DNA from 2 places in the Geomicrobium sp. JSM 1781026 genome. Region 2 is predicted to be linked to the other one. Evidence: a T-box and tRNA genes for the amino acid it is inferred to sense, from the RefSeq annotation. Region 2 holds a T-box; the other holds one or more tRNA genes.
What was found. The T-box of region 2 lies ahead of tyrS (tyrosine--tRNA ligase). A T-box ahead of a tRNA ligase gene usually reads a tRNA of that ligase, here a tRNA-Tyr.
Positions count from the first base shown of each region.

Region 1 (15,264 bases), on a different contig from region 2:
ACGGACGAACGAGAACTCTGCCATTCCCATTCATTTGCGTCTCGACAGCTGCAATGATTTCTTTCACAGCATCGTTGTCTTGAACTGCGTGTTTATCAACGACACGAATGTTCTCTAATCTCTGTGGAAAGGTTTGAACTTCTGCAGCGAGCTCAGAAAGTTTCTTGCCTTTCACTTTCATGATATTCACAAGTTGCACAGCGGTTAACATGCCATCGCCCGTTGTTGTGTGATCGAGGAAAATAATGTGCCCAGATTGCTCACCACCAAGGCTGTATCCACCTTCACGCATTCTTTCCATCACATATTTATCACCAACGGCTGTTTGCGTTGACTGAATACCTGCTTGGTCTAACGCTTTGTATAACCCAAGGTTACTCATGACCGTCGTTACAATGGTATTGTGGGCAAGCATCGCTTCTTCTTTCAAGTACTTCCCGCAAATATAAAGGATCTTATCGCCATCTACGAGCTGTCCATTTTCATCAACAGCAATGAGGCGATCCGCATCTCCATCAAAGGCAAGCCCAATGTCGGCTTCTTTCTCACGCACGAGTTGTACGAGCTTTTCAGGGTGGGTAGAACCCACGCCGTCATTAATGTTCGTTCCATCTGGACTATTACCGATGGTGGAAATGTCTGCGTCTAAGTCTGCAAACATCCTCGGTGCGACAGAAGCAGCTGCACCGTGTGCGCAATCGAGGGCAATGTGGATGCCTGTAAACTCTTCATCACTCGTTTGTTTTAAATATTGAACGTACTTCTGGACACCTTCGTAGTAGCTACTTACACTTCCTAGACCGGTGCCTGTCGGACGTGGGAGCGTGTCTTCTTGATCAACAAGGGCTTCGATTTCTTCCTCTTGCTCTCGTGACAACTTAAATCCATCACTGCCGAAGAATTTAATGCCGTTGTCTTCTACTGGGTTGTGTGATGCGGAAATCATAATCCCTGCCTCCGCATTCACAGCTTTCGTAAGAAAGGCAACACCCGGTGTAGTGATGACACCAAGCTTCATAACTTCTGCACCAATCGAGAGCAGCCCTGAGACTAATGCGCCTTCAAGCATTGTTCCAGAAATTCTCGTGTCTCTCCCAATTAGCACTTTCGGCTGCTTGTCATCTTTGGCCAACACATACCCACCGGCACGCCCTAAGCGGAACGCTAACTCCGGGGTTAACTCTGTGTTTGCTACACCTCTTACACCATCTGTGCCAAAATACTTACCCATTTCAATATCTCTCCTTCATGCTTACCCTGTTATAAACTATTCAACTAATCGCTTTCTGTTATCTCAACAGGCACATCATCGATCTCTACCGAGTAATCAAAGTCATTTGGACCCTCGATTTGAATAGGTTTACGCGTTTCCCCAGTTTCCAATTGTTCATCCTCAAAATCGATATACAGGCGTAAGTTCTCTTCACTAAACTCCTGTAATTCCTCTTCATCCCCATGTACGTTGACTGTATATGTTTCAGCTTCTCCTGCGGGTATTGCCGCATCGAATCCCGCAGGCAGGTTATCGAAGTCAAGTGGCATTTCTATACTCATCACATCTTCAGCATCTGTCACTTCAATTTCAAGTGTGACCACTTCCGGCCGAACGTGCTCTACACCATCTGGAACGGGCACTTCGACTTCCCGGACTTCACTTTCGGTCACACCCGACAAATCAAGCGTTCCTAAAAAGATGGATTCAATATCTTCGATTTGGTCGATTGGGCCATAAATCGTCGCCGTTTCTGTATCGATGCTCATGTCAATGAGTTCGAGTCCTTCCGGCAAGTCTCCCTCGATGTCATAGTCAAGCGCCACTTCAGCGGAAGGACGTATGATCGGAACTTCAACTTCTACTGTCTCTGGTGCCACATTCGTATCCAACTGTTCACCATATGGACCATACACAATGACATCAACCGTTTGCGTAATCGTCTCTTCGGCACCCGCAACATCAATGAACGCTTGCAGTGAACTAATGTTGTCCAGAACAGAGGCGCCTGCATTGACTTCAACTTCTCCTGGCGTAACTTCTGGCTCACCAACAGTATGTCCTTCTGCTATTTGATCTTCATTCATTAATTCCACTTCCACCGGAAGCGTGACCGACTGCCGTTCTTCAAGTACGACTCGCACCGTATTCGGTTCGACGCTGACCGTCAACCCACTCGGGAAGTTCGCCGTCTCTACATCTACTGTGTGAACCCCTTCTGCATACCCTTCCAAATCAACATAAATCTCATAGGAAGGGTTGGTTACTTGGAATAGCGTCAGCGCACTTTGTGTTCCTGACACCCTTACGTCAATGTCATCATCAATCTCCGCAATCGCATACTGCTCATTGTCGTAATACACTTGGAGCTCTGCTTCGCTGAGGGAGATCTGCTCGGTACTCATAACTGGCGTCGTACCTGGATTTCCAACATCTTCAAGGTTGACGAATAGAAAGAGCATCGTTGCAATAAGCAAAGAAACAAACTTTAAAAACCAGTGATTATTGAAGAGCCTATCCATCTTTTCGCCCTCCCCATTGCCAGAATGATGCATTCGATGACTTCGTATTTTTTAGAAGTTGATTTTCCAACATTTTCCTTATCGTATCATCGTCCAAATCCCGGTGCAATTCTCCGTTTTTCGTTACAGAAATTGCTCCTGTTTCTTCAGAAACCGTTATTGTAATTGCATCGGTTACTTCACTCACACCAATCGCAGCCCGGTGTCTTGTGCCAAGTTCTTTTGAAATAAACGGGTTCTCAGAAAGAGGCAAATAACAAGCCGCTGCTTCCAATATGTTGTTCTTAATAATCACCGCACCGTCATGAAGCGGGGCGTTAGGCATGAAGATATTGGTGACGAGCTCTGTAGAAATTTGAGCTTTCACTGGCACACCCGTTTCAATATAGTCGTTCATTCCCGTTTCATTTTCAATGGAAATCAAGGCGCCAATTCTACGCTTCGCCATGTATTTCAATGACTTCATTAATGCTTCAATCGTGTTAACGGAATTCTGCTCTTCTGGTGTTGGGCCTCGTCCGAATAAACGCCCTCTTCCTAGTTGCTCCAATGCTCTTCGCATTTCAGGTTGGAAGATAATAATAATGGCGAGGACTCCATACGTAATCACCAAGTTCATAATAAATGACATCGTATGTAAACCGAAGAAGTTACTCAGAAAACCGGCAGCTAGAATAACCGTAATTCCTTTTAGTAATTGTACCGCTCTTGTACCACGTACAATCGAAATTAATTTATAGACAACAAACGTAACGAGCAAAATATCAACAATTCTGCGTATCCACGTTAAAAGTTCGAAATCCTCACCAAACATTGATCTTCCTCCCATTAGGATATAAACGAGAAACCTCGAGAGGTTAGCACGCAACCATTATAACATAGCTGAAACCCGATGTTATCATTTCCAATGCGCCGCCCCATCTTCAGTATATCTCTGGCAAGTTTCTCCTATCCCTCCTGATTGTAGAAACGAGTTCCACTACACTTATTCCTACGACAATCGTAATCCCTCGTTACACGATTTTCCAATAAAAACCGCCTAAAACTACGGAATTTTAGCGGAAGAATCGTGAGAAATTAACGCATTTCGTTTTTTGGAGGATTTAGAAGGAAACACAAAAAAGCGACCCGGCACAATTCGTACCCGGATGCATTTTTGTACATTCTTCCCGCTCAATGGGGAGTGATGCACGAACGCATCACTCCATGCTTACGAATCGTCCCCAGTCGTCAAGCCTGAGAAAAGCGATTTCGTCTCGTACCAAATCCACGAAAGAATTTCATTAATCTCTTCGACATTGCCCGCAACATTGCCAGCAGATGCCATATATTGTTCACCATTAATGACGGTGAGATCACCATCTACTTCACCTTGTACGTCAACATTCCCATTCGTAACCGTTAAGTCTCCTGCAACGGTTTCGCCTTCAGGAATAATGACGGTGTTCGTTTCATAATTCACATGCACGTCGCCAGTCGCTCCTCGGACCATGACGTCATCTCCACTCATGCCGGACCAGTTTACCCATACCATCGAGGACATGAGCACAAGGAATACAGAAGCCGCCACGAGCATCGGGTGGTTTCTTGACCAGCGCTTCCAAGCAACAGAGCGTTTCTTTCGTTTCGGCAATGCATCCATCACGCTTTCTGTAAACCTACAAGGCGCGGTAATATGTGAAGCGCTCTGTACGAGCGCAATTGATTTCTTCACTTCATCATAATGGGATTTGCAATCTCCGCATTCACGCAAATGCTCATACAGTTGCATTCGCTCATCCCGGGTTAAGTCACCATCGAAATATCGCTGAATACGCTCACTGCTGCAGCTCATGTTGCCTTTCCCCCTTACTACCATTTTTTCAATCGCTTCCTTAGTGCCTCTCGTCCACGATGAACGTGGGTTTTTATCGTACCTACAGGAAGATCAAGAATTTCACTCATTTCCTGCAAGGAGAGGTCTTCCATATACTTAAGAATAATCGCAGCGCGATATTTAGGAGGAAGTGCATTGATTTCTTCTTGAATCGACGCTTGCCATTCAAGGGTCACGACTTGCTCATCTGGAAGGGCGTCTGTTGCCGCCAATTGCGAGTACCCATCCAATCCTTCCGTCCCGCTCACCTCAGCATCTAGCGAGTAGTCCGGCTTTTTCTTTCGGAGCTTGTCGATACTTAAATTGGTAGCAATTCGAAACAGCCACGTCGAAAACTTCCGATTGGTATCGTACCGGTCGATGTTCGTGTAGGCACGGATAAAGGCTTCCTGTGCAACATCCTGTGCTTCTTGGGCGTTGCCGACCATGCGATAGGCTATTTGATATACTTTATCTTTATACGCTTCAACAATTTGAGCAAAAGCCTCTGGGTCTCCGGCCTTCACTTCCTTTATGCATTGCTTTAACCAATCGTCCATCCCTATCCCGCCTTACGTCCGTTCTGTATGATTACGTCCCTGTCTATGTATAGGTTTCATTTATTTTTTTGATTGTATAAATAGTAAAGAGGTCTTCACTATTCACAAAATAGTTCGCAACCTTCTTAGTGTACCACGGGATCAAAGGGTGGGTATCATCTTAATAATTTTTTAAAAAGGGAGAGACCTTTTCGGTTAGTAAAACATAAAAAAGAGAGCGGAACAAGGTTGTTCTACTCTCTTGAGTTCATATGTATGGAGCGGGTGATGGGAATCGAACCCACATCATCAGCTTGGAAGGCTGAGGTTTTACCACTAAACTACACCCGCAAATTGGGAACATTTACTATGTTATCACAAAACGATTCGTTAAGCAATGGAGCGGGAGACGGGATTCGAACCCGCGACCCCCACCTTGGCAAGGTGGTGTTCTACCACTGAACTACTCCCGCATGTGAAATGGTGGAGGGGGACGGATTCGAACCGCCGAACCCTGAGGGAGCGGATTTACAGTCCGCCGCGTTTAGCCACTTCGCTACCCCTCCATAAGAGTATAAGTAAATGATAAAACCAGCAAAATCGTTTGCTGGAGCCTTTATATTGCTATAGATAATTATTGGTGACCCGTGCGGGATTCGAACCCGCGTTACCGCCGTGAAAGGGCGGTGTCTTAACCCCTTGACCAACGGGCCGGACGCTTACGTCTCTTGCTGACAAAATATATTATATGATCTCCACAACGAAAATGCAATAGTTTTTCTCAAAAAAAATTTATACATTTGTTTAGGAGCAAAATAAATCATTGATTTCGCAGCTAAATGCTTGAGGAGACAAGTTTTTTTGTGACTAGATAGAGATTGAACTTTCGATTTACCGCGCGTACAGTGCTTGGTGTTTGAGGTAGATATTTATACAAGGACGACAGAGACACCCCCGTTTGTCATCGAAAAATACAATAGCTAGCATGAGCTAGCTGAGCCGAATTATGTGAAGGGTTCCATTTGGCGTGAGCATATCATTATTCTGTAGTGCGATTTCTATATAAACTGCACTCAAGAAATTCACTAGTGCTTGAAATTGTAACTCATCAAACCTCCTTACCATTCTCTCGGCATAAAAATTCTGCGACTCTTTTCTGCCATAAAGACTAGTGAGATATCTTCATGAGTCACTCCAGCGTCCGGTCGGTGTATCTTCGGCGCCGGTGGGGCCGATAGTTGCGAACTCCAGAGGTTTATATGAATAAACAGCGTTGACGTCCTTAGAAACGAACGTTCATAGACTAGCGAGCATCAGCTTGACTGCGGTGTTCTAAATCGACCTATATAAGTTGAACGAAAGAACTTCATTAAGAACCAATGGTAAAATTGGAAAATGGAAACTGTGCTCGAGTTGCAACCGAACTGTTCTCAAGTTGAGGAAAATCGCGGGGGAAGCCGTCTATTCTCATAAACTAGGGAACAGAATGAGCGAACTCGGTAACAGATTACCGGGTCATAAGTACATCCCCGCCTCGAAGTACCCACAAGACGTCGGCGCGAGCCGCGCCGAATCGAGTGCGGTTTCGTTTCGGCCCCTGCGGGGCCGACGTGTCGTTAGTACTTCAGCCAGAATCTGCGCGCAAAATGGCACCCAGCACCGCGCTACCCCCTCCACCCAACAGTGCAAATCAAGAAAATGCTAAGTTCATTCCATATAGATCGTTTTGGGGTGTGATCTAGATCGCCAATCTCCTAAAAATAACCAAATGTTATGCAGTTAGAACTGTTGCTGAGCACACACTACCTCAACATCGGTAGAGAGCAGGTGAAAACTTAAAATCAAATTTCTAATACCTGGATGTCGGAAGTTCCTATTCGCGTGGCTCGCTCGGTTCGATGCTGAAGCGAACATAGCAGCTGCGTAACATTATTTAATTAAAATATTAATAAGCAGAGTTTCAATTATTTATTTCTCAAATCAATAAAAATCTTACCATTGCACGAAGTGCGGTAAGATTTACGCTTCTAACCTCGCGCAAGCGGCAATTCTATGTTCAAATACTGGGCTATTATTTCCTCGATCAGCTCTTGTGTTCGTCCATGAGTAAACCCATCAAAACCGTGTCTTCATACTGTCCGTCCACCCATTCATTGTCACGAAGCGTACCTTCAATCTGAAACCCGCACTTCTCATAACATTTGATCGCCCTAATGTTGCCTGCCCACGTGTCTAGTTGGAAGCGACGAACCGCAATGGTTTTATGCAAATACTCTACAAGCAGTTGCATCGCTTCGCTACCAAATCCTCGGTCCCAATAATCACGGTCACCAATAACCATACCAACCGTGCAACTGTTCGTTAATGGGTGGTACTCGCGGTAATCACAATACCCGATAAACCGATCTTCATGATAGATTGAATAGATTCTTCCTTTTTCTAGTGAATTGGCTTGTTGGTAATGAGTACCATACCAGCTTTCCATTTGCTCAATCGTCAGACCTGACCAAAGGTGGGCATTCGTTCCTGCCGCAAGCTTGGCAAGTAGCGGATCGTTCCTCCACTCAATCATCGTCTCTAACTCTTCTCTTTTTGGTGCTCGTAACTCCACGTGGTTTCCTTTTATCATTTGCGGTTTGGACCCTCATTTCCACTAATTTTCTGATAATATAGTAAGTGTACATCATCTTTATAATTTTCTACAATCGGGGGTCATCATGGCATTATACGGAGAGTTTAAAAAGGAAGATTGGCTTCGCTCGTTGAATTTACAAGAGTCGGACATTCCAACTTCGACAATTATTCATGGAGAGTTTCTTCATGAGACGAATTTGCTTTATTGGGAAGGTACGCTCGATCAATCTCGTGCACCAGCGTGGAACTTAAGATTTGGTAATATGAAGAACAAAAATATCGCCTATGCAAATGTGTATGGCAGTCCGATGGCAGCCACGGTTGTGCACCCTCTCGCCATTTGTGGCTGTGAACGATTCATTCAAACCGGCTACTTCGGAGGACTACAGGCTGACTTAACCTATGGAGAAGTCTTGCTCGTAACATCTGCGGAAAAAGACGACGGCGTGTCGGATAAGTACGGGCCTGCGAAGACGAGCCCAGCACTGTTGGAAGCTGCCCAAGCGTTTTGTGAAGAAAATAACATTGCTTACCGACTAGGCTCAATTGTCACGACAGGTAGCTACATTTATGAAACGGCACCGATGATTGAACGCTGGGCTGCTGTTGGTCATACCGGTGTTGAAATGGAGGCGGCTGCAACGCTTGCCATTGCTGCTCAATACGGGCGGGAAGCGATTGCTGTGTTAAGCATGTCAGACCACTTGCCAAGTCAACATACGTTTTACAATGCGACAGAAGAACGAGCCAAGTTAGAAGAGCAAGCCGAAGAGAATGTTCGTCGCATCGCTAAACATTTGGCAACGCTTACTCGGGCATAGACCTTGCATTGATATACCATGATGCATACTACGGAAAAGGAAGTGAAAAGAATGAGCGTTAACGTTCACGTAAATGATCGAGGGTTGGCTACTTTGGAATTGGATCGACCGAAAGCAATCGGTTCCCTTAATCATGAAATGGTCCAAACGATTCAAGAGCAGCTTGAACATTGGAAGAACGATGACCACGTCAAAGTAATTCTTCTAAAAGGAAACAGCGAAAAAGGTTTTTGCGCAGGCGGTGACATTAAGACACTCGCAAACGCGAATAAGAGCGACGAAGATTTTGAGCGAGCCCGTCAGTTTTTCCTCGATGAGTACGCGCTGGATGCTGATATTGCCAACTACAAAAAACCGATCGTTGCTCTCTTGCACGGTGTCGTAATGGGTGGTGGCGTCGGCTTGTCTCAAGGAGCAAGTCACCGCATCGTCACGCACAATACGAAGTGGGCCATGCCAGAAATGAACATTGGCTTCTTTCCAGATGTCGGCGCTGCTTATTACCTAAATCAAGCTCCTGGTTACTCCGGAACGTACCTTGCTTTAACCGCTAAGGTCATCCCAGCAGAAGATGCTCTCTACATCGGTGCCGCAGACTATTACGTCGATGATGTCACCTGTGTAGAAGAAACGCTTCGCAGTAAGAACTGGATGAACATTGATGCGCCAAGAGAAACACTCGATCAACTGCTCAAAGACGTGAGTGAAGAACCGAAACCGAGTGCACTCGCCGCCAAGCAAACACTCATCGATGAATTCTTTCATTTACATCAAGTCGAAGACATCGTGAAAAAGCTACGCGACTCTGGCGGAGAATTTGCAATGAAAACCGCTGACACGCTTGAATCGAAATCTCCCGTTTCTTTAAAAGTAACTTTGCGACATATGCTAGAAAGCGCACACCAGCCACTGGAAAAGGTATTGGAAGCGGACGCGACTCTGGCGATGAACTTCTTAAAAGCAGACGACTTCTACCGAGGAGTCGAGTCTGTTCTTATTAAAAAGGACAACAATCCACAATACACGTACCGCACATTGGAAGAAGTTAGTGAAGATGTGGTAGATCAATACTTCAAATAAAGGCAAAGTGCAGGGATTGCAGGGGCGTGGGTGTTCGGTAGTTGGTGTGCGCTTCGGTGTCGATTACGTGCACTCCCTTGTCGAAAGCGTGCACTCTGGTGTCGAAAGTGTGCACTCCGGTGTCGATTACGTGCACTCTGATGCCGAAAGCGTGCACTTGCTCAGCGGAGGGTGCGCGGGCGGGTTAGGGCTCGATCGGGCGGGGTGGATTTGTCGATTATGTGCACTCCGGTGTCGAAAAGGTGCACTTCCGTGTCGATTGCGTGCACTCTGATGTCGAAAAGGTGCACTTCCGTGTCGATTGCGTGCACTCTGATGTCGAAAGCGTGCACTTGCTCAGCGGGGGGGTGCGCGGGCGGGTTAGGGCTCGATCGTGCGGGGTTGATTTGTCGATTATGTGCACTCCGGTGTCGAAAAGGTGTACTTCCGTGTCGAAAGCGTGCACTTGCATTTTCTTTCTCGAAAATTGCTTTGTTCAACGGATATCGAGCGCTACTTTGTAGCGCTCGATATTCATTAACTGCTTGTTTCTGATGTTGAAGGTAAAATGCCTTGAAGCACAATTGCTTTTAGCTGCTCCATCCCTTCCTCGAACGTTACGTTATGTTGCTGTAAATATTGAGTGTCCAACAAATTTAGGAGCATCTCTTCTAACAGTGTCTTCAGCACCGTCACATAAGCCGTTGGAAACTTCGGCTCAACCAACTCAATAAACGGATCCCAAACAGCATTTAATTGGTTTGCAACTTTCTCATGTAAAGCGGGGTATTTCTTTTCTAACTCGTCCGCATGTTGAATGATGATGCCTATGTCATAATTGACTGGCAAAGAAGCGAATACTCGCTCGATCTTCTCCGCTTCAGATAACGTGTGATCGTTCACAATCGTTCGGTCAATCGCTTGGATGTCACGGAACACAAAGTCAATTGTCCGGCTAAGCAATTCTTCTTTGCTAGAGAAGTATTCATATACCGTGCGCTTACTCGTGCCGAGCGCTCGTGCTACTTGCTCTGTCGTAAAGCGTATGCCGTTTTCAGCAATTACACCGATAATGGTGACGTAGATGGCGTCATTCAGTTCCTTTGTCATCGCTTTGCCCCCTCATCTACCTGTTTGACCATGCGATACACCGCAAACGGCTTTTGGTCAGACTGATGAACGATGTGAAAACCAACACGCTCATAAAGTTTACGTGCTGCTGGATTGTTTTGGTCTACGGTGAGTGAAAGCTTGTCTAGCCCTTGTTCGCGTGCAAACTGCTCTGCCTTATGAATGAGCATCGTACCAATCCCTTTTCCACGGCTTTCTGGCAACATCGCCAACGTACCGATATGAAACTCACCTTCTTTTGCTTCTTTTAATCGGAGCATGGACCTGAAGTCTTTTCGATTCTTTAAAGAATGAATCAAGAAGCCGAGATGACGATATCGTAAAATCTTAACCGCTGTCGGAAAAAGCAATCGGTCCATCGTTTTCGCAGGATAACACGTCATCAACCCTAGGATACGGTTGCCTTCCTTTGCAACATACGCATATTCGTGACTAAAACGGTTGTTACGTGCTCTCCATAACTTCAACATCGTGTCGTCGATAACACGTTGATTGTTTGACCCTACGACTGTTTTCGTAAACGTATTGAGCGCCATCGCATTTAATTTCGCCCCTACAGAAGATGTGGGTTCTGCTTTTTGAATCGTTACTTCTGTCGTCATCTTCATCACCTCTTGGTACTGTATTTTAAATTATAGTACCATCTACTGAATCAAATAAACAATACCTCGCGAAAACTCCCAGAAGTTGACAACGAAAGAACGTCTTTCATTCAAAAAAATAGCCGAGAGCAGTTGCCCTCGGCTACTCATTTTCAATTTAGAACCAGCGTTCTGTGACGACTTTCTTTCTTGTATAAAATTGAACACCGTCTTTTCCGTTTGTTCCAAGATCTCCAAAGAATGAGGCTTTGTTCCCGGCAAACGCGAAGAATGCCATCGGTGCGGGCACGTTCACGTTAATACCGACCATCCCCGCATCAATTCGGTCTCTGAACAGTTGCGCTGATTTTCCACTAGACGTATAGATGACCGCTCCATTTGCGAATTTTGAGGCGTTCGTGACTTCAATCGCTTCATCCAAGTCTTTGACGCGAACGACGCTAAGCACGGGCGCAAAGATCTCATCTTGCCAAATTTTCATTTCTTGCGTGACATTATCAAAGATCGTTGCTCCAACGTAGTAGCCACTCTCTTTTGCATCGCCCTTTTCACGCCCGTCTACGACAAGGTTGGCGCCTTCTTGCACGCCGGAGTCGATATACCCAACGACGCGTTCTTTATGGGACTCGCGAATGAGAGGTCCGACGAAGTTCTCTTCGTACCGCCCGTCGCCAACTTCAAGGGAGCGAGTACGTGCAGTGAGACGCTCCATAAACTCATCGGCAATGTCTTCAGTTACCGCCACAACGGAGCAAGCCATGCAACGCTCCCCGCTACTACCGAATGCCGAACCAATGACGCCTTCGATCGTTTTATCCAAGTTGCAGTCAGCCAACACCGTCGCATGGTTCTTCGCACCTGCAAGAGCTTGCACGCGCTTACCATGAGCTGTACCGGTTTCATATACGATCTTCGCTACCGGCTCAGACCCGACAAACGAGATCGCTTCAATGTCTTCGTGTGTCAGAATGCGGTTGACGACATCTTTTGCACCGTGTACGAGGTTTAGCACGCCCTTTGGAAAACCTGCTTCGTAAAAAAGCTCAACGAGACGCTCTGCAAGCACTGGTGTCCGTTCTGACGTCTTTAATACGAATGTATTCCCGCAAGCAATGGCGAGTGGGTACATCCAAAGTGGCACCATCATCGGGAAGTTAAACGGCGTAATCCCTGCTACGACCCCTAGTGGATAGCGCCAAATGGAGCCGTCAATGCCTCCAGCAATACGAGGCAGTGCATCACCCATCATTAAGTTTGGCGCAGATGTAGCGAGCTCCACAACTTCAATCCCTCTTTGTACTTCGCCGTGGGCATCTTTTAGCGTTTTGCCGTTTTCGAGCGTAATAATTTCTCCTAGCTCTTGGCGGTTTTCGTTTAAGAGTTGCAAATAACGGAACATGTAACGTGCCCGCTCCGGAACTGGCACTTGTGACCAAGTCTCGTACGCTTCTTTTGCCGCCTGAACCGCGCGGTCGACATCTTCACTTGTCGAGATCGGAACTTTGGCAATTTCCTCACCTGTCGCTGGATTTGGAACCGACTCATACGTCCCACCCACCGTTTCTTGCCACTGGTCATTAATGTAATTTTTCATTGTTTTTACTTCTGTGATCATTTTGAACTCTCCTTTACAGATTGGAATGAAATGTCTTGGTCTCCGACGCGTTCATACAATACGGCCATATCGCGATCGCCTAACCCTGCGTCTTCTGCTTCTTCATACACATCAATGAGCGCATCGGTGATTGGTAAGTGCAACCCTTCTCTTGTCATCGTCTCTTTCACGAAGTTCAAATCTTTCCGCAATAAACTTAGCGTAAAGCCAGGGTTGTAGTCGTTGTTTGCAATAAACGTCTTGTAGTTTCGTTCATAAATTCGGCTCTGCCCGTAACTCACATTCATCACATCAAACAACGCGTCCAAATCCATGTTCTGTTTCTTCGCGAGCGTAAGTGCTTCACTTACCCCAGCAGTATAAAAACCGATGAGTAAGTTGTTGATGAGCTTCGTCATCGTTCCGCTAATGATTCGCTCATCGACGTGGAAGAGGTTCGCCCCGAGCACGTCCATGACGGGTGTCGCTGTATCAAACGCGACTTTCGGGCCGCCGCACATAAACGTGAGCGTCCGGTTTTCAGCGCCTACGACGCCTCCGCTGACAGGTGCCTGAAGAAAGAGCACTTCACGTTTCTTAGCAGCTCCTTCTACTGTTTCATTGTTCTCCGGTGCAACGGTGCTCGTATCCATGAGCAACACATCGTCATGGGCGTTTTCAATTAATCCTTCAGCACCTAAAAACACCGATTCGTAAGCTCGTGCGGACGGCAAGCTCGTAATGACCATATCACATTCTGCAGCCAATGCGGCTATAGACGCGCCAATGCTGCCGCCCGCATTTTCAAACGCACGTTCAGCTTCGGCATTCAAATCAACCCCAACGACTTGATACCCCGATTCAATGAGATTCTTTGCCATCGGCATTCCCATGTTCCCTAACCCAATCCAACCAATTTTCATTTCGGATCCCTCACTTTTACGAAATATAGTTTTTAGCTTCAATTACTCGTTCACTAATCTTTCGCTTCACTTTCGTCAGGTCACTTCGTTCTGGCGTTCGACTTTGTCGTTTTACACGATTCGCCTCTTCCGGCTGATCAAGTGCTAACCAAAGTCTCGTCATGTTACTCTCGACGTTCTCATAGCCCTCTTCACAAATCACTCGGGTCATCCATTCTTTTAGCTCGGTCGGGTGCTTGACCGTTCGTGTATACGATGACCGCATCACAGCTACGGTTGCAAACGAGTCTGCGACCATCCGTAACACTTCTTGCTTTTCAGAAACTTCATCGGTGAGAGACAGCCCTTCTAAAACTTCAGACATAATTCTTTCTGTAGCCGCAATCCATTGCCCGTTGACATCCGTGTCACTGATTGGATTCTCATTGACGTGAACGTCTTGCTTGAGCAAAGCTTTTGCTGATGCCATACGATTGATTTCATTTGTCCCTTCAAAAATCCGGTTAATGCGGGCATCCCGGTACAGTCGCTCAACCTCATACTCTTGCATAAAGCCATAACCACCATGAATTTGCACCGCTTCATCCGAAATTTCCCCTAACACTTCTGAGGCATAGGTCTTACACATCGCACAGTCTGGGATGAACGCCCGCACGATCGAAGACGAATTCATTCCCTCTGAGGAGGCAAGTGCATTCTCTACACTTCCTGCTGTTCCATAGGCGAAGCTTTCAACCCCAAATAGTGCAGTATTCATATTCGCTAACTTCTCTTGAATGAGCGGAAAGTTCACGAGTGATTGCTGAAATTGTTTTCGCTCCAAACCATAGTTGACCGAAAGCTTTAACGCCCGCTTTGATGCACCAATGTTGTTAAATGCTAATTTTAGTCGAGCGAGGTTTAAAGTGTTCAGCGCAATCTTGTGTCCTTGACCGATTTCGCCGAGCACACGATCTGGATTTACAACGACATCCTCAAGCAAAAGCGTTGCCGTTGATGAACCATTGATGCCCATCTTCTTCTCTTCTGGCCCGAGCGTTACACCGTCTTGTGTTCTTTCTACAATAAATGCGGTCATTCCTTCATCCGAATTCGCAAACACCACATACACATCGGCAATATGCGCATTCGTAATCCATTGTTTCTCACCGGTTAATTGCCATACACCGTCTTGATCATTCCACGTCGCTCGTGCTTTTCCTTTCAACGCATCTGAGCCTGCTGAGGGTTCAGTCAGTGCGTATGCCCCTACCCATTCTCCGGACCCGAGCTTTGGCAAATATGTGGCTTTCTGTTCTTCTGTTCCATAATAAATGAACGGCGTCGTGCCAACGCCCGCATGAATATTAAACGCCACACTAAACGAGCCACCGCCATTGCCAATCCCCTCTGCAACGAGTCCAGCAACATGCTTCCCAAGCCCAAATCCTCCGTACGCTTCTGGAATTTCAACCGCCTGCAAACCGAGAGAACCCGCCTCTTGAAAGGCATCTTTGGCAAACGTATAGTCATGCGTTTCCGCCTGTTCCATATTGGCAAGAATGGTATTCGTGACAAACTTCTCTGTCGTCTTCTGAATCATTATTTCATCG
Region 1 covers NZ_JBHFQF010000008.1:151,831-167,094, forward strand. Annotated here, with positions in the region: gene glmM (phosphoglucosamine mutase) at 1-1,231, opposite strand, end outside; gene ACE1TF_RS15255 (CdaR family protein) at 1,276-2,514, opposite strand; gene cdaA (diadenylate cyclase CdaA) at 2,507-3,328, opposite strand; gene ACE1TF_RS15265 (anti-sigma factor family protein) at 3,725-4,348, opposite strand; gene sigW (RNA polymerase sigma factor SigW) at 4,366-4,929, opposite strand; tRNA gene ACE1TF_RS15275 (tRNA-Gly) at 5,186-5,259, opposite strand; tRNA gene ACE1TF_RS15280 (tRNA-Gly) at 5,307-5,381, opposite strand; tRNA gene ACE1TF_RS15285 (tRNA-Tyr) at 5,390-5,474, opposite strand; tRNA gene ACE1TF_RS15290 (tRNA-Glu) at 5,547-5,621, opposite strand; gene ACE1TF_RS15295 (GNAT family N-acetyltransferase) at 6,992-7,519, opposite strand; gene ACE1TF_RS15300 (phosphorylase family protein) at 7,626-8,363, shown strand; gene ACE1TF_RS15305 (enoyl-CoA hydratase/isomerase family protein) at 8,415-9,443, shown strand; gene ACE1TF_RS15310 (TetR/AcrR family transcriptional regulator) at 9,960-10,532, opposite strand; gene ACE1TF_RS15315 (GNAT family N-acetyltransferase) at 10,529-11,155, opposite strand; gene ACE1TF_RS15320 (CoA-acylating methylmalonate-semialdehyde dehydrogenase) at 11,313-12,770, opposite strand; gene ACE1TF_RS15325 (NAD(P)-dependent oxidoreductase) at 12,767-13,672, opposite strand; gene ACE1TF_RS15330 (acyl-CoA dehydrogenase family protein) at 13,689-15,264, opposite strand, start outside.
Region 1: it has a tRNA-Tyr gene. The T-box ahead of tyrS (tyrosine--tRNA ligase) is inferred to sense a tRNA for this amino acid. The anticodon was not compared.

Region 2 (15,264 bases):
CAATGGATTAGAGACACTCTCCTCTGTATAAAAAACGAAGGGATGCAAGTGGATGTGAACGGTGCAGGTGTGAATAAACCTGGCTGTCAAGAACCGTATCCGCCTCTTTCGTTCCTAAAAGAAAAAGAAGCGGAAGGACTTCACCTCGTGTACGGCTCCGATGCTCACCACCCTCATGGCCTTAGTCAAGGACGAGAGCAGCTAAGAGGCGTCCGACTGCAAGTGCCTTTAGACGTAAACAAGATTTGAAGTCGGGGAATCTGCTATGCGCGTCGAACAAAGTTGTCGCTCCACAAACTGACGAACATGACCCATATACTTGCCAATAAACGTCTCGTCTCTCGGTTCAAGATGGAAGACTTCGCGAATATATTGCGCATGTAAAAACGGCATCGTAATCATGCCACGCAAATGTAAGATCGCCCACTCCTTTCGCATTTGCGTGAACACACCCGCTTTTCTTCCTTGATCATAGACGAGAGAAAATAGATGCTTTTCTTTCATGAAATAACTCGACATCACTTCGCGAACGAGCATTGAATCGAGCGTCAATTCACGTAGAACGAGGCGGGCAGCACGATCATGCCGTTGTTGATACACCATCGCCCGCTCCACCATCGACAATAGCTGATCAAAACTAGATTCAGACGAAGAAATGGCTTCTTCAATTGCTTGTAAATATCCAGCGAGATAGTCATTCAAAATATATTCTAACAAACCTTTTTTTCCACCAAAGTAATATGAAATTAAAGCGACGTTCACGTTCGCTCGATCGGCAACTGCACGGACGGATGTCCCCGTAAACCCTTTTGTCATAAACAAGTCAATGGCTGCGGTTTGGACAGCTTCTTTTGTGTTTTGTTTTTCAGTTCTCACTTGCTCCATCCTTTCATGACTCGGTTAACGAATACATTCGCTCTATGACGGTGCGATCCTGCAAAGGCTTTACGACTTCTTATTTACTCTTTCTACATGTTATTATGAGTTTAGACAGTGTTATATAGGGGAGGGTGTACACGAATGTTTGAACCTGTCAATTACGACGGAAATTTGCAGAAGAAATATGACATGCTTTATAAACAACTGGATGCCTTGCTTGAAGATGAGGATGATCCTACAGCGAACCTAGCCAATGCGGCTGCCTTGTTACAACAATTTCTAGATCGTACGAACTGGGTCGGTTTTTATCTTTTAAAAGAGGGCGAGTTGGTGCTCGGGCCTTTCCAAGGATTGCCCGCTTGTGTACGTATTCAAGTCGGCAAAGGTGTGTGTGGTACCGCAGCGAAGATACGAGAAACGCAAGTCGTTGAGGACGTGCATCAATTTCCTGGCCACATCGCTTGTGACGCTGCTTCACAATCGGAGGTAGTCGTCCCGATCATTATTAACGATCAAGTTTATGGTGTTTTGGATATTGACTCTCCAGAAAAGGCGCGTTTCTCCGAAGAAGAGGGTCGCCTACTCACTGTATTTGTTGAGCACCTTGTTCCTCACTTACAACGTTAGTATGAAGAAAGGCAAGCTCCTGGTTGAAGGAGCTTGCCTTTTGTTTTTATTTGATACCATAATATGCGTTTAACTCTTTCTCGTCGTCATCGGTTAACGTCTCCGATTTCGGAGCATCTTCAATGACTTGCAAAGCAACCGGCACATGAGCTCTACTTTCCAATGGGTCAAAGTCTTTAAACACTTGGACTGGCAAAACGTAGCGATCGCGTTCCATAATGCCATCTGACTCAATTTCTATAAAGCGGACTTGCCACGTTGTGCTATCGAACAAAATATCAGATATGGAGCCCATCTTTTCATCGTTGGCGTACACCGAATAGGATGTTAGATCTTTTGAACTTTGCAAATGATAGTTCTCTTCGTCCAAACGTGAACCCGCAACATCATCTGGACTTGGCGTTCCCGAAACGGGCGCAATTGGCCCTGCATATGGAAAGTGTGGAACCCCTGCTGGCGTCGCAGGCGAAACGGTCCAGTAATGCTGAAGGCCGTAATGATCAAGCAACGTTGCTTCATATTGCCTTGAGATTGGCTGATCTGTTTCTGGCTTCGGACTGTCCTTCACTTGGTCTTTCGTAGCGTCTAAATCAACGAGCTGTTCAGTAATTTCAAGCCTTGTAATCAACTCTGGGCTGATGAGTACCTTCCCGCCAAAAAACCAACGCCGCGTATCCCCAACGATATAACGAACTCTCCAACGACCCGTACTGTCAAAATACACATCGTCAACCGCTCCGAAATCATCGTCAGTAGCTGACAGTGAAAAGTCTCTAAAGTCCTCGACACGTAGTAACACAGGTTCTCTCTCCTTTACAGGTTGTTATAGAGAATTTTCCTGTTTTGCGCCGATTGTAAACCCGAAATCTTTTATCGAGACTAGTAGTCGCTTCCTGACTCGGCACCTGAAACAATCGCAATGCCAGAACTTGTCCCAATTCGATCTGTCCCTGCTTCAATATATTCTTCAGCGACGGCCGCATTCTTCACACCGCCTGAAGCTTTAATTTTTGCATGATCACCGACGGTTTCTTTCATTAAACGAACGTCACTAAGCGTTGCGCCACCGGTGTGAAACCCTGTGGATGTCTTAACAAAGTCCGCTCCGGCTTGTACACACAACTCAGAAGCTTTTACTTTTTCAGTGTCGGTAAGCTGACTCGTTTCAATGATTACTTTCACTGTCGCTTTATTTGCTGCCGCGTTTACGACGGCTTGAATATCGCGAAGCACATGATCGTCATCCCCAGACTTGAGCGCTCCCATGTTTATAACCATATCCACATCTGCCACGCCTTGTTTGATAGCAATTTCTGTTTCATAAGCCTTCACTTCTGGCACATTCATGCCGTGCGGAAAGCCAATGACTGTAGTAACACCTACTTGACTACCTTCTAAAAGAGCGACAGCCGTTTCTACCCAATACGGGTGAACACAAACCGTTTTAAACTCATGCGTCTTGGCTTCCTCGCAAAGCGTAACAATGGCTGATCTTGATGCTTCAGGTTTCAGTAACGTATGATCAATGTATGATGCGAGTGTTGATTTGTTCATCATTCTTCACCTTCCATTCTTTCAGTCACCCCCACTATATCATGTTTTTATTCGTTCGTTGAGGTTGACTTTTATGCAAGGACTTTATACAATGATAGTTGTGCTAAAAGACAGCCAAGGTAAACTTACTTCGTCTTTCATTTTGTTCCTCGACTGCGGCTGATCACAATCGAGGTGCATCACTAACTCCCCGCTGTCGGAGCGAAGATGTGTGAAAACAAAATGAGCGTCTAAGAGATTACCCCTGCCCGTCTTTTTCACGATAAACGTGATAAAAGGAGGAGCTATACTATGGCTCGCTATACAGGTCCATCTTGGAAGAAATCACGCCGTCTTGGTATTTCACTAAGCGGTACAGGTAAAGAACTAGAAAAACGCCCTTACGTTCCGGGTGAACACGGTCCGACTCAACGCAAGAAATTGACAGAGTACGGTGTCCAGCTTCAAGAGAAGCAAAAACTACGTTTTATGTACGGATTGACTGAGCGTCAGTTTAAGCGCACATTCGATAAAGCAGCAAAGCGCGGAGGCGTACACGGTGAAGAATTCATGATCCTTCTTGAATCTCGCCTAGACAACCTCGTTTATCGTGCAGGTCTTGCTCGTACGCGTCGTGGGGCGCGCCAACTCGTAAACCACGGTCACATTACTGTTGATGGTCAGCGCGTAGACATCCCGTCTTACACGCTTAAGCCAGGACAAGTAATCGGTGTACGTGAGAAGTCACGCAACATGAACTCGATTGCTGAAGCTCGCGAATCCCTTGCCTTCACACCTGAATATGTCAGTGTAGACGGCGAGAAGTATGAAGTTACGTTCACACGCCTTCCAGAGCGTTCTGAACTTTCTTCAGAAATTACCGAAGCGCTTATCGTTGAGTGGTACTCTCGTTAATACACTAAACCCCCTCTTTATAAAGAGGGGGTTTTTATTATCCAATCGCTTCGATCATTTCATCTGCGCCCTCACTTTGATTTGAGCACACGACAACAACACGACTACAGGAGGGTTCAAACGAAGCCCGAAAGCAAACACCCGGGTCGTACCCGACGAGTAGATGTTTTCTTGAACTGTCTTCTCTTTCAATTGTATATCCTGAATAACTATAGAAGACAGTATCATTTACGTGAACTCTCGGACGTAAAAATTGTTCCGTCATCTTTTCTGAGAAAAGTTCAGCTTTATCGACACTCCGCCAAAACATTTCCACGTCAGTTACGGTGACAAACACACCCCCATCTGCCCCACCTTTTATCGGAATGCAATATTGATTCGTTTGATTGCTTTCGATATACCCGTGCGCAGTCTGTTCAGGCAACTGATCAAGTTGAAAATAACCTGACTTGTCCATGCCCACCTTTTGAAAGATTTCTTCTTCAACAAATCGGTCAAACGGTCGTCCCGATACCGCCTCAACGATTTGACCTAGCACAATATAACCTGCGTTATTATAATGAAACCGTTCACCAGGATGGAACTTCATCGGTTCGTGTTGAAACATTGGCAAAAAATCCTTGCCTTCCCTCATGCTGTACATCGGCTTTTCATCCCACAATGCAGAAAAATCATCCATCATTTCTTCATCAAAATAATCGGGAATGCCTGACGTATGCGTAAGCAAATGATGTATCGTAATGTCCTCATGAAAGTGTGGGAATGAGATGTCTACACATTGCTGTAAACGCGTATTAAATGAAAGTTTACCTTCTTCAACGAGTCTGCAAATGGCTGCGCTCGTGAATACCTTTGCTCCAGATGCGATGCCAAACCGCGTACTTGGATTGTTTCTTATCTGTTCGGCCTGGTTGGCATAACCGAACGCTTGCTCGAACACACCGTCGTATTCCTTTATGAATATCACTCCAGAAAAATTCACATCTCGTTGAACGTTCAGTAATCGCTCGATTTGCTTATTCTGTTTCATCATTCTCCTCCTTAAGATTAAGTGATTCGTTTCTCGACACTCAAATCAAGTTAGAGTAGATGAAGCAAAATGATTCACATTAAACTCATTCGATTGTCACCTCCTCGTTTACTGATCGTAGGCATTTAGTGCGTTCACTCCGTGGGCAAGGGCAGACTCAGCTTTTAGAGCTGTTGCAACAAGTACAGACTCGGCAACTTCTTCGCGGCTTGCTCCTGCAACTTTTACGGCTGCTGTGTGCAGCTCAATGCAATATGGACAACCTGTCGTGTGTGCGACGGCAATAGCGATGAGTTCTTTTTCTTTCACCGTTAATGTACCTGTTTGAAGAGCTGCTTGATCAAACGAAAGAAATTTCTGAAAAACTTCTTCATTATACGTTTTCAATTCCTCTAAGCGATTGAAGTAAGAAGATTTGTACAATTCATCTGCGCCGTTTCCATCATAAGCATTCCATGCATTGACACTATGCGCGATCGCTGATCCCGCTTTTAAAGCGGTCGCCACCATGATGGCTTCTGCCACTTCTTCTTTCTTTGCCCCTTGTTTCTTCGCTTGATTGACATGTAACTCAATGCAATACGGACACCCGGTCGTATGCGCAACCGCTACAGCAATCAATTCCTTCAACTTTGGCTGCAACTTTCCTGGCGCGAGCGCTTCGTTGTCGAATGCGATGAAGGCAGCAAAGGCTTCTGGAGCTAACGATTTGAATTCTTCCAATCGGCTTGAATACGCTTTGTTATACATCACCGCTCCTCCTCACCTATTTCGCTTTATTCTTCCATAGAGACGTTCGTTTAGCAAGAAAAAAGATGGGGATGCTCCCCATCTTTTTTGGTCATTTCTTAAGTTGAGCAAACTTCCGTTTGCCGACTTGCACGATCATATCGTCTGCAATTGTAATCTCTGCATGAATGTCTTCGACTTTTTGCTCATCAATTTTCACACCGCCATTTTTAATCATGCGCCGTGCTTCACCTTTCGACGGTTGTAATTCCAGCTCAACGAGCAAATCAATAATGGACACGATCGGCTCACCTTTCCACTCAACGACCGGCAAATCCTCAGGAAGTGCACGTTTCGTAAACACCGTCTGGAAGTACTTTTCAGCTTCGGCAGCTGCAGCTTCCCCGTGGTACATTTCAACAAAACGGCGGCCAAGTCGTTGTTTGGCATCTCTTGGGTGAATGCTACCCTCACCAAGTCCTTTCTCCAAAGCTTCAACCTCTTCCATCGGAATATCGGTTGCCAGTTTGTAATACTTCACCATCAGCTCATCAGGAATGCTCATTGATTTACCAAAAATCTCATTCGGTTCTTCATCGATTCCAATGTAGTTGTTTAATGACTTCGACATTTTACGCACACCGTCCAACCCTTCAATGAGCGGAAGCGTTAGGGCAACTTGCTTATCTTTCCCGTACGCATCTTGAAGCTGGCGTCCCATCATAAGGTTAAACGTTTGGTCAGTACCCCCAACCTCAATATCGGTATCCATCGCCACCGAATCATAGCCTTGCATTAATGGATAGAAGAACTCATGTATGGAAATTGGTTGGTTGTTCTTGTACCGGTTATTGAAATCTTCACGTTCAAGCATTCTTGCCACTGTTAAATTCCCAGCTAAGTTGATGACATCTTCAAAGTTTAGCTGGCTTAACCATTCCGAATTGTAGTAGAGCGTTGCTTTGTCCATATCCAACACTTTGCCGTACTGCTCGACGTACGTTTTGGCGTTTTCAGCTACTTGTTCACTCGTTAATACTTTTCTCGTTTCTGATTTACCACTTGGGTCACCAATTCTACCTGTAAAGTCGCCGATAAGCATTTGTACGTGATGTCCAAATTCTTGGAATTGGCGAAGCTTATGAAGAACGACGGTGTGGCCAATGTGCACGTCCGGGGCCGAAGGGTCCATGCCTAGCTTAATGTTGAGCGGTTTACCTGTTGCAATTGATTTCTCAATTTTCCCTCGGAACGCCTCTTCAGGCACAATCTCCACAACACCTCTCATAAGCGCCTCGACTTGGCGATTCGCTTCTTCCTTTTGTTCTGTTGTTAATGTCCATTCGCTTGTCATATCTTCGTCCTCCTATTATTTTTGTCCATAAAAAAAAGCCCCTCCCTAAAAAGGGACGAACGTATCGCGGTACCACCCTTGTTGAGAACTTCCGCTCTCCACTCGGCTCTTTAACGCAGAGTATACGTTTCCTAGAAAGCTCAAGCAATGTAATTCATCTCTTGCGCCGGATCGACTTGCAGCGACCGTCGACTCTCTGAACCTGTACACAAGAAATTACTTCGTTGCCATCATCGCGTTACCTATATTGACAATGATCTTTTTATACCATGCCAATTGTTCACTGTCAACTGTATGTAAACCCGATCGATAAGGCAACCTACACGTAAGAACGAAAGGTCAGAAGAGGAATTGTACATATTCATCACGAATAACCTGGATAGCGGTTCTTTAGTCTATAACAAAGTATGCTATAATATGCGTGATCTTCTTAGGGGGTGAACGATGAAAAATATATTACAGAGGTTTAACCGCTGGGCTGATTTCATACAAAACAATCGCTATGTACAAGGGTTAAATATTACAAGCCTTGTCGCTTGGAACATTCTCATTCTTTTAAGCGTGACGATCTTGCTCGGAACGACATTTGTCGGCGCAGCCGGTGCTGGCTACTTCGTTTCTTTAGTAGAAGATGAGCCGGAATATACACAAGAAGAAATTCGTGCAGACATCTACAATTATGAAGAAACAAGTGTCGTTTACTTCGCCGATGACGTATATTTAGGCGAACTTCCTTCAATTCTTGAGCGAAGAGAAGTAAGCTTGGACGAAGTGTCTACGCACGTGAAAGACGCGTTAATTGCGACAGAAGACGAATATTTCTTTGAACATAACGGCATCGTTCCAAAAGCTGTTATGCGCGCAGTGTTTCAAGAGTTTGTCGACACAGGCATGCAAACGGGAGGAAGTACGCTCACCCAACAAATTGTGAAAAACCAAATGCTATCTAACGAAGTTTCTTTTGACCGCAAGGCAAGAGAGATCTTAATTGCGATGCGTTTAGAGAATTATATGGACAAAGATGAAATTCTTGAAGCATACTTAAACATCGTACCATTCGGCAGAAATGCGGCCGGTACGCAAATTGCAGGCATTCAGGCTGCAGCAAATGGAATTTTTGATGTCGAGGCATCGGAACTTTCGTTACCTCAAGCTGCGTATATTGCCGGCATTCCACAAAATCCTTTTTCATACACTCCCTTCACGTCCGATGGGGATTTGAAAGAGGACTTGACTGCTGGAATGCAACGAAAGAATATCGTCCTTTACCGGATGTTAGACTCTGGAACGATTACCGAGGAAGAGTACGAAGCAGCTCGAGAGTACGACCTAATGGAAGACATTACGGATTATGCACCAGAAAATAGCTTTGAAAGTTATCCGTACGTTACGAACGAAACAGAACGCAGAGCCGTCCCCATTCTTAGAGATTATTTATTGGACAAAGACGGGGTTGACTTGAGCGACATGGAAGACGAAGACCGTGCACAAACCGTCCAACAATACACCGAGCGCGCAAGTACAGAACTTCGTCTTGGCGGATACCGCATTCATACTACCATTCATAAAGACATTTATGACACGATGGAAGACACGATCGCCAACAGTGACTTGTTCGGTCCGAATACGAATGACGGACAACCTGAACAGGTGGGCGGTTTGTTACAAGATAATGAAACAGGAGCGATTTTAAGCTTTATCGGTGGACGTGACTTTGAAAAAGAATCATGGAACCACGCTACGACAGGTGAAGGCCGATCCGTAGGCTCAACGATTAAGCCGCTCATGCCGTTCGGATCTGCGATGGAGCGCGGGGTTGTGCAACCGGGCATCGTCGTTCCCGATGTGCCAACGAATTACCGTGGGGGAGATCAAGACCCCGTAAGTAACTTTGGTAGTTCTTACGCCGGTATCCCTTCCGTGCGAGATACGATTACGAACTCACGAAACACCCCATCGGTACGGACATTTTGGCAAGTGCCAGAAGAAGATTTGTACGATGATATGATAAAACTTGGCTACACCCCGCACCTTGACTATGCTGCGGAGTCGTTCGCACTCGGTTCTTTTGATGCAACGGTTGAAGAAAATACGAACGCATTATCGACGCTTGCGACCGGTGGTACGCGGAATGAATCGTATATGATTGAGCGGATTGAGACGCATACGGGTGAAGTGATCTATGAGCATGAACACAATCAAGTTGACGTGTTCTCCCCGCAAACGGCGTACCTTTCCATTGATATGATGCGAGATGTCCTCTCAAACGGAACCGCATCACGCATTCCTAGCCTGTTAAACTTCGGTGGGGATTGGGCCGGAAAAACCGGGACGTCGCAAGGTGCGCGTGACTATTGGTTCGTCGGCATGAACCCGAAAGTGAGCTTCGGCTTATGGATCGGCTACGGAGATAACCAACCGCTCCAAGGCGAATACAGTCAACGTCAACAACAGCTTTGGGCAACGCTTATGAATCGCACTGTGGAAACAAACAGTGACGTCGTCTTGACAGATTCACGGTTCGAGCAACCCGAAGGAATTGTACGACAGTCAATTTGTGGCGTGAGCGGATTACTTCCTTCCCAAAGTTGTTACGACGCTGGACTTGTGAATACCGATTTGTTTAATAGCAACTACTTGCCATCTCAAACCGATGACTCACTAGAAGGCGCACGCTACGTAACGATTAGTGGTCAAAGTTATCTTGCGTATGAACAAACACCTGCCGAATTTACGGACACCGGTTTTTCCGTAAACTCAACGTTCTTCGACGGTGTGAATATCCAAGATTATTTGCCAGACAGTTTGTCCGGGAATTTAGTACCTGACCGAAACGCCCCTGCACTTGACCATACTCCAGCTGCAGTTTCTGGAGTGTCATCAAGTGGCGGAACAATCAGCTGGGCGCAACATTCTGATGGCGACATCGTCGGTTACCGTGTATATACAGCAGCAGGCAGTCTCGTTGGTTCAGTGAAAGGAAATACGTCGACGAGCTTTTCTGGCATTAACCCTGCCCAAGGCTACTACGTAGCCGCAGTTGACACGATGGGCCGAGAATCGAACCCGTCGAACCCGACCGAAAGCGCTCCAACACCTGAAGAGCCAGAAGAAGACCCTACTGAAGGTCAAGAGCCAGAAGAAAGTGACCCAACTGGCGAAGGTGAAAACAACGGGAGTTCTGACCAGGATAACGAACAGCCTGATGAGCAAGAAGACGGTGAGGATAATGAAACCCCACCGCCAGAAGAAAACGACCCACCAGAAGGTGAAGACGATTCTTAAACGAGGCAAGTCTACCCTCGGGGTCAGCTTATCCCGCCACGCCCGCGGGGCGTGGCAGGGGCGGGACGAAAATCTCACCATAGAACGATCTATGGTGAGATTTTTTGTTTTACGACGTGTATATTGTTGAAGATCCTCCCATAGAAACGAGAAATTGTACCAATGTGTATTTTTTTGGTCTAAGCTCTAACATATACTCACTCTCCGATATTTTAGTTTTAACCTGCTCCGACGACAGTACAACAACTCCTCATCACGGTATACTCTCGCTCAATGAACATTCCTCATATGTAATTCTTACACTTTCTCACACGAAAAGCCGCCGGCGTAAGGCCGGCGACCATCTGTTATTCCCATTTGTATTGCAAAGCGTTGGTATGAGCGATTAAATCGTCATACGTTTGTTCATTAATGACCCCATTGTTGAGTTGCCCTTGTAGTAGATGGTGGAATGAACCGAGGTGCTGCACTGCTCGCTCGCGGTCTTCTCGCTTTTCAAAATGTTTGACTGCGGTCAGATGTGTAAGCAATTGGCGTACAGATCGTTCATTAGAAAATGCGCCTTCAAGGTTGAATTGCTCTACTTGTTCAATGAGACTCTCTACACTTAAACCAAAATCAATGGAGTCACTACCGCCAACAACTGGCAATGAAATGAGGCTTTCACTCAAATCTACTGTTACCTCAACATCGCTATGTTCAGCGCGTGTATGTGTGCGGTTACTGCCTGAAATAATAACACCAATCCGGTGTCCTGGCTTAAACACGTAATCATGAGTCATCGTGTTCCAACTAAACGAATACGTTTCACCTGGAACGAGCGATTGACTTTCCCAAACCGATTCATAATTTCTTGCATCCATCCATCCTCTGGACACAATTTCATAATCTTGCACGTGAGTAAGCAAATCATGTTCATAGTAACAAGCGCTGTCATGTTCAGAACTTTCGCCCCAACATGTTTGCTCATCAATCATTTGCATACCGCTAGAACCACTCCGATGATCCAGCCGTTCATCGGTTCCATAATCAACGATAAGTGCAGAAAGGTTTACTCTTTCTCCATTTACCGAAGCTGTCAGTTCAATTTCTGGAGTTCCACTTATTCGAACTTCCTCTTCAAGCTCAGGTGATAAAAATGCAAGACGATGGTCATGATCGGCTAAAGGATCTTCGGCAAGTTGCCTCTCCGTTAGTGGAAGGTTGCGAAAACTAAGCTCTTCTCCTGATGGAACCGGCACATCGGTCAAATGACCGTGCTCATCACCTTGTCCAATCGTTAGCTTTACATCTTCTGTACTACTTTCTGGCCACGAGTCATACGTCGTCCATTCATTGGCTGCATGCTCTACATCAGCCATCGGCTCGTCCATTATGCCATTATCAATACCTAAAAGCTCATGGTCAAACCATCTATGGACGGTGCTTACCCACTCATCTCGCCGATAATCGAAAGGTTCAGCATGAGCCGTTTGCGCCAACCATATTTTCCGATCGACATCATGTTCCTCTAATTGTTCCCACCATTGTCCGAAATGATTCGTTTTTACATTCAGATCATTCAGACCATGGATGAGAAAAACACTCGCTGTAACGTTATCCGCATCTGGTACGTAATTTCTTTCTTCCCAAAATTCATTATAATCACCAAATTCGTCGTCCATTAAATCCCTCATGCCATTGAATACAAACTGACAAGCTCCCCTACGTTCTGAGTTCACCACGCGATTGGCCAAACCGTTCGGTCCATTCAAATAGTAGATGCTGCCATTTGCACGATAGTAGTCGTACCAGCTACTGATTGCCGTAACAGGAATAATGGTTTCAAGCCCTTCGACATTTGTTGCTGCTGCTGCATTTGCAAGTGTACCATCGTATGACTTCCCATACATCCCTACTTTGCCAGTGCTCCAATCTGCAACTGCGGTTTCATCATGAATGTCATAACCATCCGCATTATCATTCAACCAATCAATGACGGCCGTTACACTTTCAGTTTCTTCATACCCTCCTGTCGTTGGACAACCGTCCGAAAGGCTTGTCCCAATCATATCAACGTGTACAACGGCGTAGCCACGCGGAACAAAATAGTTGTCATAAAATAACGGAAATGAAACCGGCTTGCCATCAATATACTCTTTTAACTGCGACTCCTCACCGCGACCCATGTTTTCGTTGTATGGACTAGCGACCATGATGACAGGTACTTCTAATCCTTCTTCACTTTCAGCGGGACGGATAATATCGGCAGCGATTCGGTCGTTTTTACCATCACCATCTGTGTCTAAATCCGTTTCCACATAAATGGTTTCTCTGATCGCATCTTCATAAGAGAAGACCGGCTGGGATACACCCTCGTCAATTACATGATCAGATACCGCCGTTTCTGCGATTGCTGTCTCGTGAAGATGATATAGAGCTGGGAGAGTTACAAGAGCAGCAAGCGTTGCTTTTCGTAGTTTCATAGATCATGTCTCCAATCTTTATCTATTCCCATCTAGTAATTAACGTTTCTGATAACCGATCAAGTCGCTCGAAAGCCGTTTCTTCAAGATTTCCTTGATTCATTTGGTGCGCGATCAACGCTTGAAAGCCTCTCGTATGCTCCACAACTTTCGTGCTGTTCGAGCGATTCTCAAAGTGAGTAACTGCGGTCATATGAGTTCTCGCGATCCGGTAAGCTTGTTCGGAATGAAAAGCGGATTCTTCTAACTCATCAACCAATGCTAAAATTGTACTGGCTGATACACCAATATCTTGTTGGATTGATTCGACGACGTCTGCATCTGTTTCTGAAGCAATGGTTAACGTATATTCAATGGCAGCATCAATCTCCTCTGGAACCCGAACGTAAAGGGGTACTTCCACAGTTTCACCAGCATCCACTTCAATGACGTGATGGTCGAACGTATATTCAACTTCTTCATCGACATCGACATTCAACCGGTAAAGGTCTGTCGCTTCTCCATCATTTGTAACCGTAAATGTGTGGGTTTCAATGTTCCCAGGTGAAGCATGGTCAATGGTTTGATGAGTCGCATTCATTTCTCTCGTGTAATCCCCGCCATAATCAAGATGACGAACGGCCGTACGATAAGATAAAGCACCAACATCATCATAATGCTTGTCCAATACATAAAAATGGAGGCGATTATGTTCATCCACATATTCACTTACAACACCTTCGCCGGTGCCTGCTTTGAATAATGCATCCGCTAACTGCTGATAATCCCCTTTGGACAACATTTGAATGGTGCCGTTCGGTCGAACAAAATCGACCTCTTGAATATCTTCCGGATGTGCATCAACGACCCAAATAAATGGTGCTCGCTCTTCATCCTTCGTTTTTGCTACCAACACACCGGAGTCCATTTGAAATGAATCAAAACCGACTTGGTCAACGACTTCTAACGTGTAATTATCGTACCAATCTTCCCCTTGTTGCATATCGGCACGCCAGTCATCTTCCAAATAATTTCTAGGCGTTTTGTCTTCGTCCATCGTAATGTTGATGCCGATATAGTCATCCCGCCCAAATTTCTCACCCGTTGGAACGGCTCTTGTCAAAATGTTTTCAAAGACTGGACCGTCCTTGAGGTCATCGCGATCAATTTGCAAATACTCTTCACCTTCCGTCACGAAATCTTGCTTAATTTTATTCCGTAACATGTGGTGAGACGGCGAACTAGACCCTTCAACTGCTGGGATCATCCAACGTGTGTGCGGACCACCTGGTCCATTAAATGCGCCTCGGCTCATTAATTCCCACGGTCCTGAATAAGACCTAGACACTGGGTTTGCATACGGGTTGTTATAGTTATCTCCCAACCCTTCGATATGGCCAAACTCATGAGCAAACACCGACTGACCACTATTTTCCGCTTGTACAGACCCTCCCCGGTACGCATGTGACCAGATGCTTCTCGCTGCAAACCAAGACGTCCAATCTACATAACGCGTCGTCGTATAGTTTGGATGATCCTCGAACGGTGAGCCAAATTCATCGCTCACATCTTGTGCTGTTTCAAACATCATCTCACCAAACTCTTGCCAAAGTGCGGATTCATCATAACCTGCATGAATGATGAACTCAAAGTCATAATCCTCACCTGATGCCTCAAGATCCTCACGAGCAGCTGCTTGTGCATCAGGAACGAGACGCTGGGGTCCATATCCTTCAGGTAAATGTTGCTGCTGACCAAATTCATTCAATCCGTATTGAAACTCTTTATGATCCATTGTATAGACTCCGAACGCATCGAGTTCAACACTCCATTTCCCATACGAGTTTTCACGCCAAAACTCATCTACGGTACGTCCATTATTTAAGTCTTGGGGTGTGTTCAAAAAGTCGACCCACCATTGCCCAAGCTCTTCTTCGGAAATCTCGCTTGCGCCAATAGGATTTCCAGCTGGGTCACTCCCTTGCTCGTTTGTCAAAATAAACTCTTGATCTGGAAAATCAACTAAAATTAAAGCGCCACGTATTTCTCGATCTGCTTCCACCTCAGGGTTATGCCAGTCAATGCCAGGGACTGGTTTATAATCATCCCACGTCATGTCTCTTGGTAACTGCCAGGACTCTTCGTCTGTTGGATTTGGAAATTCACTCAAACCTTCACTGGCCTGCACAAAATTCGGAACGTGTAAACTTACCACTAGTGCTGCAGAAACGATTATTTTCTTCAATATTGCCCCTCCTTTACTGTTTGAATAAAGCCCTGTGACATTGATTAATCACGAGGGCCAAATGAATGATAAGTGAAGTTAAATTAACGGTTATCGTCGCCCGTCGTTTGTGTTGCCACAAATGTCCATTCGAGTTGTAATGAATCTCCTTGGAACTGATTTAAATCTTCTTCTACATCTGATAAGAAATTAAATTGGACAACGAGGTCATGCGTTTCACCAA
Region 2 covers NZ_JBHFQF010000004.1:115,614-130,877, forward strand. Annotated here, with positions in the region: gene hisJ (histidinol-phosphatase HisJ) at 1-249, shown strand, start outside; gene refZ (forespore capture DNA-binding protein RefZ) at 229-876, opposite strand; gene ACE1TF_RS08250 (GAF domain-containing protein) at 1,021-1,506, shown strand; gene ACE1TF_RS08255 (PRC-barrel domain-containing protein) at 1,553-2,305, opposite strand; gene deoC (deoxyribose-phosphate aldolase) at 2,386-3,060, opposite strand; gene rpsD (30S ribosomal protein S4) at 3,352-3,954, shown strand; gene ACE1TF_RS08270 (serine hydrolase domain-containing protein) at 3,992-4,984, opposite strand; gene ACE1TF_RS08275 (carboxymuconolactone decarboxylase family protein) at 5,093-5,734, opposite strand; gene tyrS (tyrosine--tRNA ligase) at 5,826-7,067, opposite strand; T-box leader at 7,116-7,310, opposite strand; gene ACE1TF_RS08285 (transglycosylase domain-containing protein) at 7,512-10,352, shown strand; gene ACE1TF_RS08290 (Xaa-Pro dipeptidyl-peptidase) at 10,700-12,817, opposite strand; gene ACE1TF_RS08295 (FIMAH domain-containing protein) at 12,840-15,041, opposite strand; gene ACE1TF_RS08300 (CalY family protein) at 15,125-15,264, opposite strand, start outside.